DNA from 4 places in the Solibacillus sp. FSL K6-1523 genome. Region 4 is predicted to be linked to each of the others. Evidence: riboswitches for the same ligand, from Rfam matches in the RefSeq annotation. Region 4 holds a riboswitch; each other region holds the start of a gene.
The links. A riboswitch is a leader RNA that binds a small molecule or an ion and turns the genes downstream of it on or off. The one in region 4 is predicted to bind cobalamin.

Region 1 (4,633 bases), 380 kb from region 4:
GATAAACAAGCGCCACGGGATAATTTGTCGATTAAAAAAGATCTTGTAACAAGTATTGCAAATAATCCAATATTTAATGCACTACAAGACAATACGCAATTTAAAATAATGATGACGAATTTACAACATCATTTACAACTAGAGGAGGAATTATAGTGGAAGAATTAGCGAATATAAATTGGGCGCTTATTGCCCCTTTAATTATTTTGCAATTTATTTTGGCACTTGTTGTGATTGTTGATATTGCACGTAACGGCGCAACGAATGGACCGAAATGGTTATGGGTAGTCGTTGCATTATTTGTTTCAACAATTGGACCGATTTTGTACTTTATTTTCGGACGTAAAAGCCAATGACATGTATTCAAGTAGCGCAATTAACCAAACAATATGGTGAACAAAAAGTTGTCGATCACGTGTCGTTTACATTGGAAGAACATACAGCAACCGCTCTCATTGGTCCAAATGGTGCGGGGAAAACGACCACATTATCAATGCTAACAGGCTTGTTACAACCAACAAGTGGTCAAATTCTAATGCCAGGTGTTAAAGATATTCGAAGTGCAATCGGCTTTTTGCCGCAGTATCCGCAATTTTTTTCTTGGCTAACGGCATTTGAATTTTTGGAAATGACCGCAAATTTAAGTGGTGTGGAAAAAAGAAAAGTAAAAAAAGAAGCACAAAAAATATTAGAATTCGTCGGTCTTGGAGCGGCGATGCACAAAAAAGTAGCAACGTTTTCAGGTGGGATGAAGCAACGTTTAGGTATCGCACAAGCTATTATTCATCAACCGAAATTATTATTGCTAGATGAGCCGGTATCAGCGCTTGACCCTGTTGGGCGTAGAGAAATTATGAACTTACTGAAAGAAATTCAACAGCAAACGACGATTTTATATTCGACGCATATTTTAAATGACGCGGAGGAAATGACCGATCAAGTGCTCTTTTTACGAAAAGGTCAACTTGTCGAGCAAGGATCCCTTCATCAAGTGTGTACAAAATTTGATGAGCCGCGCTATAAAATCCAGTTTGCATCAAATGAAGAAGCAAGACAGTTTGCGAGTCAATCAGAGCTTGTAGCAAAAGCAGAACAAAATATTGCTTATGTTGAAATCCGAGAAGAAAAACCATCGATGCAACAGTTACTTTATCGTTTAGCGAAATCCCCGTATCACGTTGTAAAAGTGGAGCGGGAAACAGCGAGCTTGGAAGAAATCTTCATGAAGGTGGCGGGAACTAATGGGTCAATTTAACACGTTGTTAGTAAAAGAATGGCGGGAAAGCTGGCGTAGTTTTAAATTTATATGGATTCCGATTGTCTTTGTTCTACTCGGTGTAAGTGATCCAATCCTCAATTATTTCATGGAGGATATTTTGAATGCAGTTGGTAATATGCCTGAAGGATTTGCGATGATGATGCCAGAACTTCATGCGATGGATTTACTGGCGGCTTCAACGGGACAGTTTCAATCTATTGGATTAATCGTACTAATTGCTTCCTATATAGGTACGTTTAGCAAGGAACGCCAAAGCGGCACAGCCACATTATTGTATGTGCGTCCGATTTCCTTTACCGCAATGTTTTTGAGCAAATGGATTGTGGCGAGCAGCGTAGCAATTATTAGTGCAACAGCTGGCTATGCGGGAAGTGTGTATTATACGGTACTTTTATATGGCAAAGTAGATCCTACTCGCTTTATGGCGATGCTTGGAACGTATTGTATATGGCTCCTATTTGTCATGGCGGTTACAGTGGCAATGAGTGCAGCATTCAAAACACCGGTTGCTACGACGATTGCAATTTTTTTGATCTTGATTGGTTCAGTTGTAGACTCCATCATTGGTGGTTTTTGGACGGTTACTCCGTATAAATTGTCGACATATGGATTGCGACTTATTGATGAATCTGTCACGATGTCAATATTTTGGAGTACATTTACAATGACGGTTTCATTAATGTTTGTCTTTGTTATTATAGGAATTTACTTTAGTAAGAAGCGAGCAAGTACGGTGAAGGTTTAGCTTTTTATAAAGATGAAATTGCTAAGATAATTATTAAATAGTTGTAATATTTCATTTATATGGTATTGTAAAGTCATAATTTAATAAACTATTAAATGAGTGCTTATATTTTGAGAATAATAGGGAAATTAGTGAAAATCTAATGCAGCCCCCGCTACTGTAATAACGGATGAAATCACGAATATCACTGTCTGATGAGGATGGGAAGATGTGAGAGTAAAGTGAAGTTTAAGCCAGGAAACCTGCTTGTTTAATTCGATTACTTACTTTTCGGTGGGAGAAGTGTAGATGAGAACTCAAATATAGCAGGTCGTAGTAGATTCTATTTTTTGAAAATACGATTTTTTATATAAATTTTCAGATACCCAAACTTCTTTTGTAAAAGAAGTTTGGGTATCTTTTTTTATTGGAGGGGAACGTTTTGGGTAAAGGGAAGATTTTTGTAGTTGGGTTTGGTCCTGGAGATCGAGAACATATTACAAAAAGAGCCGTAGATGCATTACAGCAAAGTAATCATATTATGGGTTATAAAACGTATGTAGATTTAATTCGCCATTTAGTAACAGCACAAACAATTGTCAGTACAGGTATGACCGAAGAAGTATCACGAGCGCAAGATGCTGTTAAACAGGCAGAGGCAGGAAATATCGTTGCAGTCATTTCGAGTGGTGATGCGGGCGTATACGGCATGGCTGGTTTAGTGTATGAGGTTTTAATTGAAAAAGGTTGGACTGAGGCAACAGGTATTGAAGTAGAAGTTGTGCCAGGAATTTCAGCGATTAATTCATGTGCGAGCTTACTTGGTGCACCGGTAATGCATGACTCTTGTACGATCAGTTTGAGTGACCACTTAACGCCTTGGACAGTCATTGAAAAGCGTATTGAAGCTGCAGCAATGGCGGATTTTGTCATCGCATTCTACAATCCAAAATCAGGACGGAGAACACGTCAAATTGTAGAAGCACAGCGTATTTTGCTGAAGTATCGTTCACCTGATACACCAGTAGGATTAGTGAAGAGTGCTTATCGAGAAAGCCAAAATATCGTATTAACAAATTTAGCGGAAATGTTAGACCATGATATTGGTATGTTAACGACTGTTGTAGTTGGGAACTCCTCCACATTCTTTTACGATAATAAAATTATTACACCACGTGGCTATCAAAGAAAGTATACGCTCGGTGATGAAAAACAAGTTTGGAAACCGCATCAACGCTTGAAAAAAGAAGCAGAACCATGGGCGCTTGATCAAGAAACAGGAGAAGCAAAATCGGGCTATGAAAAGATTGAGGCAATTAAAGCAGGGCCAAACCTTAAAATAGAGCCTTTGAAAGAAGTGAGTGTAACTACTGTAGAACCAGCGCCGGTAGTGCCAGCAGAATTTCAACAACTTCCGGAGAAAAAGTCAGCACTTGAGATGGCAAGAATGGCATTAGCTTGTATATCAAACGAACCTGTGAAGACGGACTTTTTAGTACAGCAAGCAATCGAATCGATTTTTGAATTTGCCGTTTCACCAGGTGTTGCAAATAAAATCATTACACCACAGCAAATGAAGGTACTTGCTGAAGTAGTAGGAGAAGAGGGAACTCTTGAATATACACCAGATCATCGTTTCCATGTAAAGATTCCTACTGAAGCACCGGAAAAAGTCGTTGGATTATTACGTGAAACAGGGTTGTACGTGCTGCCTATGGGAGATGTCTTAAACATAAAGGCATGTGATTTTTGCTATGGAGAGAAGGCAGATTCGATTCCATATGCGGAGGAAATTATGGATACGCTTGGCGGTTTGAAGCTACCAAAGGAATTGCATGTTGGTTTTAATGGCTGTGGAATGGCTTGCTATCGCCCAATTTTCGATGATATTGGCATTGTCTATCGTAAAAAGAAATTCGATCTTTTTATTGGCGCCAAGCCAGTTGGTCGAACGGCACACGCTGCACAACCAGTCGCAGAAGGATTAGAGCCAGATGAACTGATTCCATTATTAACGAAGATCGTTGAGGAATATAAAGAACATGCACATCCAAATGAGCGCTTCTTTAAATACTTTAAGCGCGTAAAGAAAGTTGCCCATTTCACGTACCAAGATATGAGCTGCAAAATCAAAGTAGAAGAAGCACCATGTGGCGATTAGGAGGGGTGACATGATTTTATTTTTAGCAGGGACGAGCGATGCACGTGAATTGGCCATTGAGCTACAAAACAAGGGGCATTTATTATTAGCAACCGTCGTGACAGATTCAGCAGCAAATAGCTTGAAGGAAGCGGGCATTGCCTATCAAGTAGGGCGCCTTTCAATCGAACAGATGACGGCGATCATTGATGAAAAGGGTGTGACAACGGTTATTGATGCAAGCCACCCTTATGCAGAGGAAGCTTCAAAAACAGCGATGGCCGCAGCAGAGCAATGCAAGGTGCCTTATATTCGTTACGAACGTCCGCAGCAACAGTATATGCATCCACTAATAACTGAAGTGGAAACATATGAAGAAGCGGCACTTATTGCGCGTGAGCATAAAGGAACTGTGATGTTGACAACAGGTAGCAAAACACTTGCGACATTCACGAAGCACTTGCTCATTGACTCCATCCGTCTAGTTTGT
Region 2 (4,633 bases), 750 kb from region 4:
ACTGATGGCAAGCTGCTTTTTTATAATAATCCCTTTAAAATAGGCTGCTAGTCCCGTTTGTTTTGACGTTTCAGTTGTTAAAAATACAGTTAACACACCAATCCGCGCAAGAAATGGTATGCATAATAAAAATGGAATAATCGCTAAGTTTCCTTGCACAATCGCCTCGTAAACAAAGCCTATTTTCAATAATAGTAAGCACATGACACTAATGACACCAAACGCACCTGTTCGCGGGTCATCTAAAATGGCTAAACGCTTTTCTTTATCTCCGTATGAAAAATAAGCATCACTCATATCAATCCAGCCGTCTAAATGTAAGCCACCTGTCACTACAATCATCCCGACAACGAGAATGATTGCTAATAATAACGGTGAAATATCGCTATATGTAAATAATCCATAAGCCGTTGTCGCATATATGCCGCCCATTAGTAATCCAAGTATCGGTAAAAAGGCATACATCCATGTAACGGTTTTTGCGTTCATCTCAAACGATTTTTTCACGGGAATAGCCGAGAAAAATTGCCACGCTAATAAAAATCCAATTGTACTATTTTTCAACTTGTTCACCTCTTATTTCCATTGTTGTACAAGTTGGTATTGTACTTCATAAGCTGATTCACAATGTGTCACAATCCATTGATGAAATTGTCCGATCAGCTTTCGGTACAGTTCCACTTCATCAAATGGTGAGCGTGGTTCATCCAATATTTCATTCGATACAATGACAACCCGCACTCCTTGCTGTTGCCATGCAAGTAGCTGTTCTTGAAAGGCCAATATATAATCCGCAATCCGCTGCTCACGATTATCAAGCGTTTCTGTATGATACAACACATTGGCCAGCCATGTTGTGACACATTCAAATAATAGCACATGCTGAGCATTAAGCTGCTTCATTGCAGCCGGTATTTCCACTTGCATTTCAACAGTTAGCCAGTGTAACCCTTGCTGTTCGCGGTCTAGCTGATGCCGTTTAATTCGCGCTTCCATTTCTCGGTCAAACGCGACACCTGTTGCAACATAAATATACCGCGCGTCCTGTCCATATCGCTGAACAAACCGCTCTGCAAAGGCGCTCTTCCCACTTCTTACGCCACCTGTAATAAAAATCATTTATTTCTCACCCCTTAAAGCAGTAAAAGAACAAGCCGTTTTCTTAGCCTGTTCTCTAATTATAGATTTATATCAATTACGCCGAGGTGTAATTGCGTCCAGATTTTTTCGAGCTCGCTCGAAAAACTCCCCTTAAAAATCTGTGACATCCGCCGGGGCTTAGGTCAACACGAAGTTGATCACAAAGGCGTTGTCACAGGACGTGACGGGTTTAGCCTTTGTTCCCCAATTCAGCCGGGGTTTGAACCCCCGCTGAATCTAGTTAAATAGCTCTGGATAGACTGTTTCTGCCATGATTTGAACAGCTTGACCTATTCGTGGTGCTGGACGAGACATAATATCTCCATCAACTAAAAACACTTGTTTATTCGTCAATGCACTAATTTTATCCCAGCCAGCGCGTCCCATAATTTCACCGATTGGATCGTCTATATAATTCGTCGTTGTAATAATGATTTCGGGATTACGTAGGATAACATCTTCCTCAGCAACACTTATCCAGCTTTTTTGATCTGCAAAAATATTTTCGACACCTGCTGCATCCATTATTTCTTGTTGGAATGTTTCATTACCTGTTGTCCAAAGATCTGGTGCAGGTGAAATTTCGTAATATACTTTTTTCTTTGTTGCGATTGTAGCTGTTCTATCTTGTACTTCTTTAATTTGAGTTTGAATATCTTTGACGATTTGTTCACCAGTTGGCTTCACACCCATTACTTCTGATAATTGAATAATATCTGAATATACATCCTCAAATTGAGCAGCCGATTCGATAACAAATACTTTTAATCCAGCATCTTCTAGCTGATTAATTTGTGCTTCATCACCAACTGTATAGGCAACTACAACGTCCGGGTTTAATTCTACAATACGTTCTGCATTAATAACAGTAGATGTTGAAACACGCTCAATCTTTTGGGCAGCTTCTGGGTAACTATCATAATCTGTTGCACCGATAATTTTATCTCCTACACCTAATTCAAATAAAATTTCAGTATTGCTTGGTTGTAATGACACAACTGTTTCAGGTACAGCATCAAATGTCACTTCTACACCACGATCATCAATAACTTTATAAGATTCATTCGTATTAGATCCTTGCTGTTCTTGATTTACTTCGCCTTTTGGCTGGCTCGCTGTTTTTTCATCCACTCCACATGCTGTTAGTAAAAGCGCGGCTGCGAGTGGTGCAACCCATTTCATTTTAATTTTCATCGGTGTTCCTCTTTTCTTTTTTTAACTGGATAAGATTTACTAATAAACGGAATTTCATTATAAGCATGTTGTTTGTTCATATAAACAGCCATAACGAAAAATACATTCGCTAAAAGCCCTAAGAAATCAAATAAAATTTCCGGTACATCTCGTTCTTCACTCACTTTATGTAAAGCACGGTATGACTTTTTCGCTTCACTTCGGCAAATATGAAGCCTTACAGCACTTTCTATTCCCTGTGGCAATAAAAACTGTTGAATCACGTCTTCAACATGACTGACATAAAAATCATAGCGCTCACTTAACCAATTTAAATCATCTAAAGTAATCGCCATTTTCCCTCGTACAGAACCATTTACATGATAAGCAAGTGGCTGAATAATTTGCAAGTCTTCTAAAACAATCCTTCCTTTATCATCCTCTACTAATGTTGGTAAGACCGCACCAATTCTAGTCGTCAATGAATCTGTTCGGATTTCATAATCCACTAAAGAAATTTTTTCACGCATAAATGGATAGCACGAATAACGCATGTCCTTTTTCAATGCAAGTCCCTCACTTTTGTTCTAATTATTTGTAACGGCAATAAAAAAATGCCACCCAAGGAAATGGATGGCATCATAAATATCATAATAGAAAACTACGATTATTCCTGCCGCACATTCTCTTTAAATCCGAAGAGTATTTGTTACGATCAGAAAAAGCTTGGTGTCTTGGCTTTGCGCTTATCATACACGTGAAAATATCCCCACTTTTTAGCAGTCTCTTTTCATCAGTATTTATCAGCGCTCACAGTTACGGATATAGCTTCGGATTCACACCGAATTCCCAATTTATGCTTATAGCACTTTTTCCTGCAAACTTATTAAATTGATAAACATACTGTACCATACGAAAGTTCACATGCAAATAAGTATTTAGGTATAACGTTATTTTAACACGTCTGTTGATTGACTAACCTTTCTGTAAAAAAACAATAAAAAAGAGTATTCTCATGTAGATTCGCGTTGAATTGGAAGTTATTAATCTCCACCCCCACCACAGCTTGAGCAAGAACTACCAGACGAGCAACTATTACAAGAGCTTCCAGACCCGCAACTCGTACAACTTGATGAACCGTTGCTGCTTTCATTCATGTAATTATAAAATTCATCATAATGAAAATAGGAAACAGATAGGAAAGGAATGAGCATTGCGTTGTATTTTTGCTGACTTTTCCCTTTCTTCATCATTGCACGTATGGCATTTTTATCATGGTCTTTCACTCTATTTGCCGTTTTTTTCATGGATGCAATCAGTGAAAGGACAACTGGCATACTCTTGGCATCACTCTTAAAATATTTATCTATTAATTCATTTTCCGGGAAATCTTTAAATTCATCAATAATATTGGGAGGCACAGGGAATCTGAAAAAGCCTTTATATAGATGAATGTTCTCCTTTCTTATGTAGAAAAGTTCCGCATATATCCAATCAAAAAAACCACGTAAATTTGGATCTGGTTCCACATTAACATTCGGACTGTGATGAAGTGTTGTCCCTAAATAATTTTTTGAAAAGTCCTCATACTCACGGGTAAACATAAGCATCTCATGCCATAATTCATCGACTTTCTCACTAAACATTGGCGATTCTTTTAAAAGAGAAGTCAAAATAAAATAACGTTTCAAATCCAGAAGACGCCAGCCGTACTCATTTCCCTTTAACTTATTTTGTCTACTTACCCGATCCGCTACATTTTCCATATAACCTTTATTAAGGGATTGCTCCAAGTCGACACTGAGCTTTTTTAATCCTTTAATTGATTTTATATCTAATACTTGTGGAGCTAAACTAAATGTAAATGCGCGTTTTTTGCGTATAAATAATATAAACCAAATTAAAACGACAAGCAGGATTAACCATTCCATTGAACTCCCCCCATTCCTATTTGAAAACATTTCCATAATCTTACCACGGTTTCTTTACTAAGGACCATCCATTATTGTGCTAAATATGGATGTAACCTTGACCAGTTATAGAAATGTGCAAAAAAATATGTAGGGGAAAATCCACTTTCAGATTTCCTCCTACAAAATTAATTAATATTGTAAATATTTAACCTTTATTCAAAATCTTTTTCATTAAATCCAAAAATAAAGTTTTTTCATCTTCTGTAAGATTTTCAGTGAAGACTTGTTCAACCGTTCTCCAAACATTTAGAACTTCCTCTTTTATATCCATACCTGCTTGCGTAAGGGAAACGAGTGTTACGCGTTTATCCAAATCTGAACGTTTCATCGTTACAAGGCCAACATCT
Region 3 (4,633 bases), 730 kb from region 4:
TGATTTTCCATTTACTAACCTCCACAATTATTTTAAATTGCTTTATTAGTTTGGATTTCTTTCTTTAACTTATACAAAATTAAATATGGACATTTTTAAATTTTACATGCTATACACTTCAAGAATTTACTTTTAATTATTCGATAAGAAGCCCAATAATTATTGCATCAAACCTTTCATGGATGAATGAAAAGGATTGATGATATGTAAAAAAGCTGAGTTTACAGAATTGATATCTGTAGTCTCAACTTTTTATTTCGATTAATTAGATTCACTTAGATAAGTACCCATTACAAATTGAAGAAAACAAGTTTCTGAGTCTATATCAATATCATCTTCCAAAAGTATATCTAATCCTTGTATTTCATTAGGTTGTTGTAATTCGTTTTTCATCGATTGCCTCCTCAAGCAGTTATGAATATATGTTATTTAATGAGATGCATTAACTCTTCCATTGAACAAGGAAGTAATGATTGTGGTTGAATTAGCCCCTCATGTAACATCGTTTCATAGCATTTTACGAGCCATGGTTTTTCAATATGTGCTCTTTCTAACAGCGCGTCATTTGAAAACAGCGCATCTCGTTGTCCTGAATAAAGTAATTCCCCTCTATGAAAGACGATAAAATGATCGGCCCATTCATAAATCAAATTGACTTGGTGCGTTGAGTATAAAAATGTTCGCTCTCCATCATCGAGTTCATCTAAATACTTTGTAAGTTGATTGGAAAAATAATAATCTAAACTGCTCGTTGGCTCATCTAAAATATAAACTTTTGGATCCATCGCATAAACGCCTGCAATTGTTACGCGCTTCTTTTGTCCACCACTTAAAAAATGAATAGGACGCTCGGTTAAGTCTTCAAGTTCTGTTAACTGTATGGCACTTGAAACATTATGCTCAATTTTTTCATGTGGCCATTTTAAATTAATAGGTCCATATAAAATGTCTTGTTTAACAGTAGAGGCAAATAACTGATTATCCGTCTCTTGAAAAATAAAGCCAACGCGCTCTCGCAAACTAATTAATTGTTTTTTAGAATAATGTAAGGTTTCATTTAAAAATTGAATTTTACCATTAGTAGGTTTTTCAAGCCCAATGAGTAACTTAAAAAATGTTGATTTGCCTGAACCATTTTCACCTAGAATGGCAACTTTTTTCCCCTTCGGAATAGAAAGTGAAAGCCCATGTAGTGCCTGTGTACCATCGCTATACTGGAATGAGACGTGGTCTAATCTAAAATAGCTTTCAGTCATAATCAAAACCTCCCTCTACAAAGCAAGTATCGTTATACCAACTACGATAAATATCACCGTAAGCCATGTTAACTTTTTGTCCCATTCTTTGTCGTTTAAAAATTGTTGTGGAATAACGAATTGATCAATATTTCTTGCAGCCATCGCATGAGACATCACTTGATAACGGAAGAAAATCGAACGGAATAATGCGTTTATGAGTAAACTTAATGATTGAAAGCTTTTTTTATAAGACCTGTAGCCTAAACGAGCGTGCTGCGCTGTATAAAGCTGCGAAATCATCTCTATAAACAAAAAAATAAAACGATACATAAGCTCAATTATTTCTATAATAATAATTGGCACTTTTAATCTCGTAAGTACCGAACTAATTTCATACATCGGTGTTGTTAAAATTAAAAAATATAAGCAACTGGTCGCACTAATAGAGGTGCAAAATAACGTAATTGCACGTAGTCCATCGTTTGGTAAAATAAATAGTTGCATCGTCAAAAATGAATGGTGCCATAAAGCCTGTGTGGGAACAGACTGTGTAAATGTAACAGAAAACACAATAGCAACTATTCCAGCCAAAATAAAACCTATGGGCGCAATGAGTAATGTGATATACGTTTTCCAAGGGATGTTTGCATAAAAGATGATGACAGCACTTATGAATACCAGTGTCCACACCGAAAAACTATTATTTCGCAATAGCGTGGTTAATAATAACGTAAGGAAACTTAACACCATTTTTTGGCTAGCTGCTACTTTTTGTATCGCATTATGGCTCGCAATAAAATCAATGTTTAGCATGATCTTTCGTATGCTTTCCACGCATAAAGCCGATGAAATAGCCTATAATTAGCGCGCCAATAACACCTTGTAAAACGAATAATAAGCTTTCGATTTCACCACTTGGAGGTTCCCAAATTGCACTAAACCAAGGCTCATAATGTGTTACGATTTCTGTAATTGCTTCTTCAGCCTCACCATCAGCACCGCCAAATTCTGCATCCTGTAAAAATAAGAGTGGTAAAATGGCTAAAATGATAACGCCAATTAGTAAAAGTAGGTTTTTCTTAAACATGTTAGCTCTCCTTTGCCTTTAAAATACGTAGTTGAACTAATTCTTTCATATTATATTTTTGTAAGAAGTTCATAATCATCACAGTTAATAACCCTTCACTTATAGCTAATGGGATTTGCGTTAATGCAAAGATGCTTGCGAATTTTTGGAATGAACCTAAAATACCTCCAACTTCAGAAGGAAATGCTAACGCTAATTGGACAGATGTCATAACATATGTACCAAAATCACCAAGCATCGCAGCTAAAAATACAGCGATACTAAAAGATAATCCCCATTGAGTTGCCAATTTAAAAACACCCACGGCAATAAATGGGCCAACGATCGCCATGGAGAAAATGTTCGCTCCCAATGTTGTAAGACCACCATGTGCAAGTAAAATCGATTGAAATAATAAAACGATTGATCCAAGTACACTCATAACAAAAGGGCCAAATAAAATTGACCCCAACCCAACCCCAGTTGGGTGAGAGCAGCTACCTGTTACTGATGGAATTTTTAATGCGGATAAAACAAATGTAAATGCCCCCGACAAAGCTAATAATAGTTTGCTTTCCGGATTCTCTTTGACGATTACGCGAATGACTTTGAACCCCTTCATAAGAAACGGTAGACATAGTGCAAACCAGAAGATAGCCCAACCTATCGGTAAAAATCCTTCCATAATGTGCATGGCGTGTGCTTGCTTTGGTATAAATAATAAAATGATACCGAAGTAAGCAAGTTTTGGTAATAATTGTTTCATGTTTTTACTCCTTTTTCATATTTGATGAAAAAGTGCATAAAAAAAATACACTTTTTAAGAGTAAAAGTGCATCACAAAACAAGCGCCTATTGCTTGTTTCACGCACCTATCCTCGTAGGTCTGAATCAATAAATTTTTGGTAGGTATCCTGACTTCTCTTCAACGTATTCCATGCCTTCCCACATAAAAAAATGCAGTGACGTAATATGTAATACTCCAAGTTACAGTTGCGGGACAGTACCAGAATCTCACTGGTTTCCCTATTAAGCTTAAAAAGCACCAAAAATCATTCAATTTTCATCATGTGGAAAATAGTATCACGGCGACTAATATTTGTCATTATTATTTTTTGATTATTCTTTAAATAAGGGGGCTAAAAAAGATAATTTTTAATTTTTTTGTTGAATATGAGAATTATGTTCTTCCATAAACGCTTTTCTCTTCCAAATAGTGATAATTTTTAATTAATCACCATTGTAAAAATGGAAATTAAATGATAAAGTTACGTTAATTTCATAATGAATGTAGTAAAGTGCTCTTATTTATTAAGAGGTAAAAGGGAAATTAGTAAAAATCTAATGCAGCCCCCGCTACTGTAATAGCTGATGAAATTACAATAAATCACTGTCAATCTGATGGGAAGATGTAAGAGTAAAATGACGCTTGAGCCAGGAAACCTGCTTTGTTACAGCAACATGACTTTTCGGTGGGAGAAGGGCGGCGACAAATATAGTTTTTGTATTTTAGTATACATTTTTTAGGATGTCTAAGCCTATTTCTAGCTCTTGCTGGAAGTAGGCTTTTTTGTTTTTTAAGGTATTTCGTGTATTAGCACTTAATATAAAACATTTTGAGGGAGAGTTATTTAGTGGGGAAATATGTAAAAACTATAGTTTACGGTTTTTTATTAACCTTTTTACTTGTAGGTTGCTCTAGTGAAGAACCTGCTGAGGTGAATGCAATTGAAGATGTGCAAGAAAAATCAAATGAGATTACTTTCACAGATACAGCAGGAAAAGAAATTACATTATCTTTACCAGTAACAAAGGCAGTTGTCATTAACCGTAATACAGCAGAAGCTATTACATTACTGGGTGCACAAGACGCGATTATCGCAACAGGTGACAATACAATTAAAAATAACGGCTATTTAGGGTTAAATGATTTACCCGATGTAGGGAAAACAGACGAACTAAATATGGAATCAATTTTATCTTTAAAACCTGAAGTTGTCTTTACATTTACAAACCGTCCAGATAATACGCTTGAGGAAAAATTAGAGCCCGTAGGAATTAAGGTGGTTCGTTTAAATAACTATTTAGCAGATCAAATGGATGAGGAACTACGTATATTAGCGAAAATTTTCGGTAAAGAAGAACGCGCTGAAGAGTATATTACGTGGAAGCAAAGTATTGAACAAATATTAGCAGAACGCACAAAAGATATTCCAACTGACCAAAAGAAATCCGTATTAGCATTATCTGCTGGTGCACTCAATACTAATGAAAAATATAATATTTATCCAACGTCAACAATTGACAGGCAAGCTGGACCAGGTGAAGG
Region 4 (4,633 bases):
GAATTGCGCGCGCGGTCGCTTTGAATCCAGATATTATTTTATTTGATGAACCTACGTCAGCATTAGATCCAGAGCTTGTTGGAGAGGTGTTAACCGTTATGAGGGAGATAGCCAAGGAAGGGACGACAATGCTTGTTGTAACGCATGAAATGTCATTCGCACGCGATGTAGCAAACCGGGTTATCTTTATGGATGGGGGAAATATTGTAGAGGAAGGCACGCCACATGAAATTTTTGTCCAACCAAAAGAAGAGAGGACAAAACGTTTTCTTCAGCGCGTGTTGCCGGATGATTATACGTATCATATATAAAGGTCGGAATGGGTGAATTTTTACTTGCGATGTCATTCATAACATATCGGCCTCTTTATTGATCAACCTAATATTTGAATAATCAGGTGTATCCATGTAGAGGCCATATTAAGGAGATTACAGACGTGCATCCTTCTGAAAGTTAAGGGCGAAATGATTAGCTTCTTCGTATACGGCAAACTTATACCCCTGTTCTCTGTAAAATGCAATAATCTCTGGAAGTGCCGCCAAAGTTTGTGGTTTTTCGTGCATTAGCACAACTTCTCTATCAGCTTTTGTGCCACTTTTAATATTCTCTATAATTTGGGATGGATTATCTTTTAACGACCAGTCATTGGAATCAATTGTCCAATCCCAAACTTTAATGTTTGCGTCTACGATTTGATTGCGAATCTGTTCACTTTTCAACCCTGGTGCGGAACCATAAGGAGGGCGAACTAAACGGGGGTTTGTACCAGTAATCTCATGAATTAGTGCTAACGCTTCGTTCATCTCGGGTACAAACTGATTATCCTTGTATAATGTTTTGGATTCATGCGTCATGCTATGGGCACCGATATAATGTCCTTCTGTTGTTGCCCGTTTTACACTTTCCTGGAGATGCTTCTTTTTCAGGTTACTTCCTTGCATGAAAAAGGTTACTTTCACATTTTGCTCGTATAAGACATCTAGAAATTGGCCTGTTAATATGCTAGGACCATCATCAAATGTTAGGTAGACCACTTTATCTAAAGATATTTCTTCTGTACTTGCTTGTTCCTTATCTTGGCTGATTGGGGCTTCTACCTCCTCTGTAGAATCTTGTTGGGTGTTGTTGTTAACTTCAGAATTTGAGTGTTCTAAAGATTCTTCCTTTAGATTAGTTTGTTCTTTACCTTGGTTAATCGAAGGCTCTACTTTTTCGGTCATATCTTGCTTACTACTTTTTTCATTAATAGCATACGATTTTCCTACAATAAAACCAGCAAAAAAAATAGGGATTAGCATAACCAGTATCGTCATTACAATTCGTGATCTTCTTTTTTTTCTTCTTTTGTCATACTCATTTTGTGGTGCTCTCATGATTGTTAAATCCTCCTGCTGTAAATTTGAGTGTTTATGTACGTTCGTTTTTCCGTATATTATATGAAACTAGTAGACATTTGAATGTGTTTGCTATTTGAAGTGCAAAGCGATAGTGGACCTCTCGATGTTTTGTAATAATAAAATATTCACTTTTTCTAATTTTCAACATGTCGCAAATACGTTCTACCTATTTGACGGGTCAGGCAAATAAAAAGTTTATATTAATTTTATATAAATAGGTTCAACTTATATATTTAATGAATAGTGATGAAGTTTCTGAAAACTCCCTCTTATCTACATACAAACATTCATTCTTCCGCTATAATAGAATAACCTATCAATTAAATAAGAAATGTGAAGGTTCTTAAAAAATTAGTTTTTCAAATTAATGAATAAGGATTAAAAGGGAAATCGGTTTCAGTCCGATGCGGTCCCGCCACTGTAAATGCGAGTTTGTTGAAAAAAGCCACTGAAGAAATTTGGGAAGGTATCAACAAGTATTCATGCATGAGCCAGGAGACCTGCCTCTACATTGCCAACAGTAAACCTGCGAGGATCGGGAGTGGCTTATAATTATCGATTCGAAATTATTTGCATACATCAATGGAAGTCTCCCAAGTTGGAGGCTTCTTTCTTTTGGTTGAAAAAACGGTTCTAGATAGGCTACGTAAAATTTAGGAGGAAAATAAAATGAAGAAAATACAAAGTTTAGCAATGCTCTTTTTAATGGCGATGCTCGTACTAGTAGGTTGTGGCACAGGGGATTCTAAGCCTACAACAAATGATACAGAACAAAACAAAACAGCAAAAGGTAAGGATAGTGCAGCTGCACAATTCCCTGTAACGGTAACGGATTCACTAGGAAGAGAGATAGCATTAGAAAAACAACCCGAACGTATTATTTCTCTTGCCCCTTCAAATACTGAAATTTTATTTGGCTTAGGGTTAAATGAAGAAATTGTCGGCGTTTCAGATAACGATACTTTCCCAGAACAAGCAACGACAAAGGAAAAAGTAGGCGGCATGGAATTTAATTTAGAGCTAATCGCATCACTTAAACCAGACATCGTATTTGCGCATGAATCAGGCATGTACAATTTTGAAAAGGGCATGGAACAGTTAGAAGCAATGGGCATTGCTGTTTTTGTCGTAAAAAATACGGTGAATTTTGAAGAAACATATGAAACGATGAAGCAAATTGGGCAACTAACAGGCAAGGTAGCACAAGCAGATGAGATGGTTGCTACTATGCAAAAAGATATTGAAGAAATGACAACTAAGGCAGTTGGTTTAGATGGGAAATCGGCATTTATTGTTGTAGGTACGAACCCCGATTTATACGCGGTTGGCACAGGAACATTTATTAATGAAATGCTTCATACGGTAGGTGTTAAAAATAGTGTGACACAACCAGGTTGGCTACAATATAGCGCAGAGCAATTTGTAAGTGACAATCCAGAAGTGATTTTAGTAACATACGAAGACGATATTGAGGCAATTTTATCAAATCCAGCTTATGCAGAAATGGATGCAGTGAAATCTGGAAATGTTCATTTAATTGATGCGGATACAACAAGTCGTCAAGGACCTCGTATTGTAGAAGGTATTCAATCAATTGCACAAACAATGTATCCAGAGGTTTTCGGTGAATAAAAAATATACATTCGCTTATTTAGTATCAATCGTTTTGCTGCTATTAAGCGTATGGCTCGGTGTGTCAATTGGCTCGGTTAATATTCCGATTGCAACATTATGGGACAAGGCGACTGATCCCGTTGCCCACAGTATTTTATGGAAAATCAGAATGCCCCGTGTCATTTTAGCAGCAATTATCGGAGCTTCTTTAGCGATTGCAGGTGCAGCTTTTCAAGGGTTGCTTAAAAATCCACTGGCAGATCCGTATACATTAGGAATTTCTTCAGGTGCCTCGGTTGGTGCTGTGATGACGATTTTCCTAGGTATCTCGATTCCATTATTGGGAACCTTTACATTACCTGTATTTAGTATGATTGGTGCGCTACTAACGATGATTGCAGTATTAAGCTTTGCGCGAATCGTAGACCGTACACTGAAAATGGAAACACTTATTTTAACAGGTGTTATTTTTAGTTCCTTTTTAGGTTCTTGCATTTCGTTAATGGTCGCCTTAACAGGAGAAGAGTTGCGAGAAATTATCGGTTGGCTTTTAGGCAGTGTTTCAATGCGCGGTTGGCCGTATGTGAAAATGATTTTGCCATTCGCGATTATCGGAACCGTTATTATTTGGTTACAACGCCGCGAATTAAATGCGATGATTTATGGTGAAGAACGTGCGCAATATTTAGGAGTTAATGTGAAACGTAGTAAATTTATGATTTTAGCGGGTGGTTCGATGCTAACAGGTGCATCTGTTGCAGCGTCTGGTACAATTGGCTTTGTTGGTCTTGTAATTCCGCATATGGTCCGCAGTATTATCGGGGCAGATCATCGACATTTACTCCCAATTTCCTTATTGAACGGGGCAAGCTTACTCGTCATTTGTGATTTAGTATCGCGGACAATTATTGCGCCAGTTGAGCTACCAATCGGTGTAATTACAGCGTTTATCGGTGCACCAGTATTTGCTTATATTTTCTTTAAACAGCGTAGAAAGGGGGGAGCATGATGCTAAAGGTTCAAAATATTTCAGGTGGCTATCATGCAAACCCAATTGTCAAAAACATGTCATTTCAAGTAGGTAAGGGAAAAATTCTTGGAATACTTGGACCGAATGGTAGCGGCAAATCGACACTATTAAAAATTATTAGTGGTGTACTTAAACCGCAAGACGGGCAAATCATCATAGATGGGCAAGCAATTGAAAGTTATTCTGTGAAACAGTTAGCAAAAAAAATGGCGGTACTCCCTCAACTACATGCGAGCAGTTTTTCAAATACTGTCTATGATGCGATTTCTTTAGGGCGTTACCCACATCAAAGTGGCTTTTTCTCTTCATGGTCAAAAAAAGATGAACAGGCAGTACAGACGGCGATGGAACAAACAGGTGTGGCACGTTATAAAGAGCATTATTTAGAGCTGTTATCGGGCGGTGAGCAGCAACGTGTATTTATTGCACAAGCATTGGCGCAAAATTCGGAGCTACTGTTATTAGACGAACCGACGAACCATTTAGATATCGCACATCAAAAACAAATTTTAGATATGATTCGCCAACAAGTGGAACAAAATGGATTAACAGTCGTGTCCATATTCCATGATATTAACCTAGCTTCACTTTA

Region 1: it holds a riboswitch for cobalamin, as region 4 does, so the genes downstream of both, cobJ (precorrin-3B C(17)-methyltransferase) here and MHI10_RS02585 (ABC transporter substrate-binding protein) in region 4, are expected to answer to the same signal.
Region 2: it holds a riboswitch for cobalamin, as region 4 does, so the genes downstream of both, MHI10_RS05910 (hypothetical protein) here and MHI10_RS02585 (ABC transporter substrate-binding protein) in region 4, are expected to answer to the same signal.
Region 3: it holds a riboswitch for cobalamin, as region 4 does, so the genes downstream of both, MHI10_RS05815 (energy-coupling factor ABC transporter permease) here and MHI10_RS02585 (ABC transporter substrate-binding protein) in region 4, are expected to answer to the same signal.

What each region holds. Positions count from the first base shown of each region.
Region 1 is NZ_JBBOSU010000001.1:164,971-169,603, forward strand. It holds gene MHI10_RS00835 (helix-turn-helix domain-containing protein) at 1-156, shown strand, start outside; gene MHI10_RS00840 (PLD nuclease N-terminal domain-containing protein) at 156-356, shown strand; gene MHI10_RS00845 (ABC transporter ATP-binding protein) at 353-1,255, shown strand; gene MHI10_RS00850 (ABC transporter permease) at 1,242-2,024, shown strand; cobalamin riboswitch at 2,105-2,288, shown strand; gene cobJ (precorrin-3B C(17)-methyltransferase) at 2,446-4,164, shown strand; gene cobK (precorrin-6A reductase) at 4,175-4,633, shown strand, end outside.
Region 2 is NZ_JBBOSU010000001.1:1,287,725-1,292,357, reverse strand. It holds gene MHI10_RS05925 (adenosylcobinamide-GDP ribazoletransferase) at 1-573, opposite strand, end outside; gene MHI10_RS05920 (bifunctional adenosylcobinamide kinase/adenosylcobinamide-phosphate guanylyltransferase) at 577-1,119, opposite strand; gene MHI10_RS05915 (ABC transporter substrate-binding protein) at 1,378-2,334, opposite strand; gene MHI10_RS05910 (hypothetical protein) at 2,331-2,879, opposite strand; cobalamin riboswitch at 3,020-3,201, opposite strand; gene MHI10_RS05905 (hypothetical protein) at 3,357-4,244, opposite strand; gene MHI10_RS05900 (MarR family winged helix-turn-helix transcriptional regulator) at 4,432-4,633, opposite strand, start outside.
Region 3 is NZ_JBBOSU010000001.1:1,272,653-1,277,285, reverse strand. It holds gene MHI10_RS05840 (spore protein Tlp) at 1-11, opposite strand, end outside; gene MHI10_RS05835 (hypothetical protein) at 262-393, opposite strand; gene MHI10_RS05830 (energy-coupling factor ABC transporter ATP-binding protein) at 426-1,256, opposite strand; gene cbiQ (cobalt ECF transporter T component CbiQ) at 1,272-2,051, opposite strand; gene MHI10_RS05820 (energy-coupling factor ABC transporter substrate-binding protein) at 2,038-2,325, opposite strand; gene MHI10_RS05815 (energy-coupling factor ABC transporter permease) at 2,327-3,070, opposite strand; cobalamin riboswitch at 3,192-3,369, opposite strand; cobalamin riboswitch at 3,584-3,769, shown strand; gene MHI10_RS05810 (ABC transporter substrate-binding protein) at 3,939-4,633, shown strand, end outside.
Region 4 is NZ_JBBOSU010000001.1:541,670-546,302, forward strand. It holds gene MHI10_RS02575 (amino acid ABC transporter ATP-binding protein) at 1-311, shown strand, start outside; gene MHI10_RS02580 (polysaccharide deacetylase family protein) at 429-1,373, opposite strand; cobalamin riboswitch at 1,718-1,919, shown strand; gene MHI10_RS02585 (ABC transporter substrate-binding protein) at 2,067-3,029, shown strand; gene MHI10_RS02590 (FecCD family ABC transporter permease) at 3,022-4,020, shown strand; gene MHI10_RS02595 (adenosylcobinamide amidohydrolase) at 4,020-4,633, shown strand, end outside.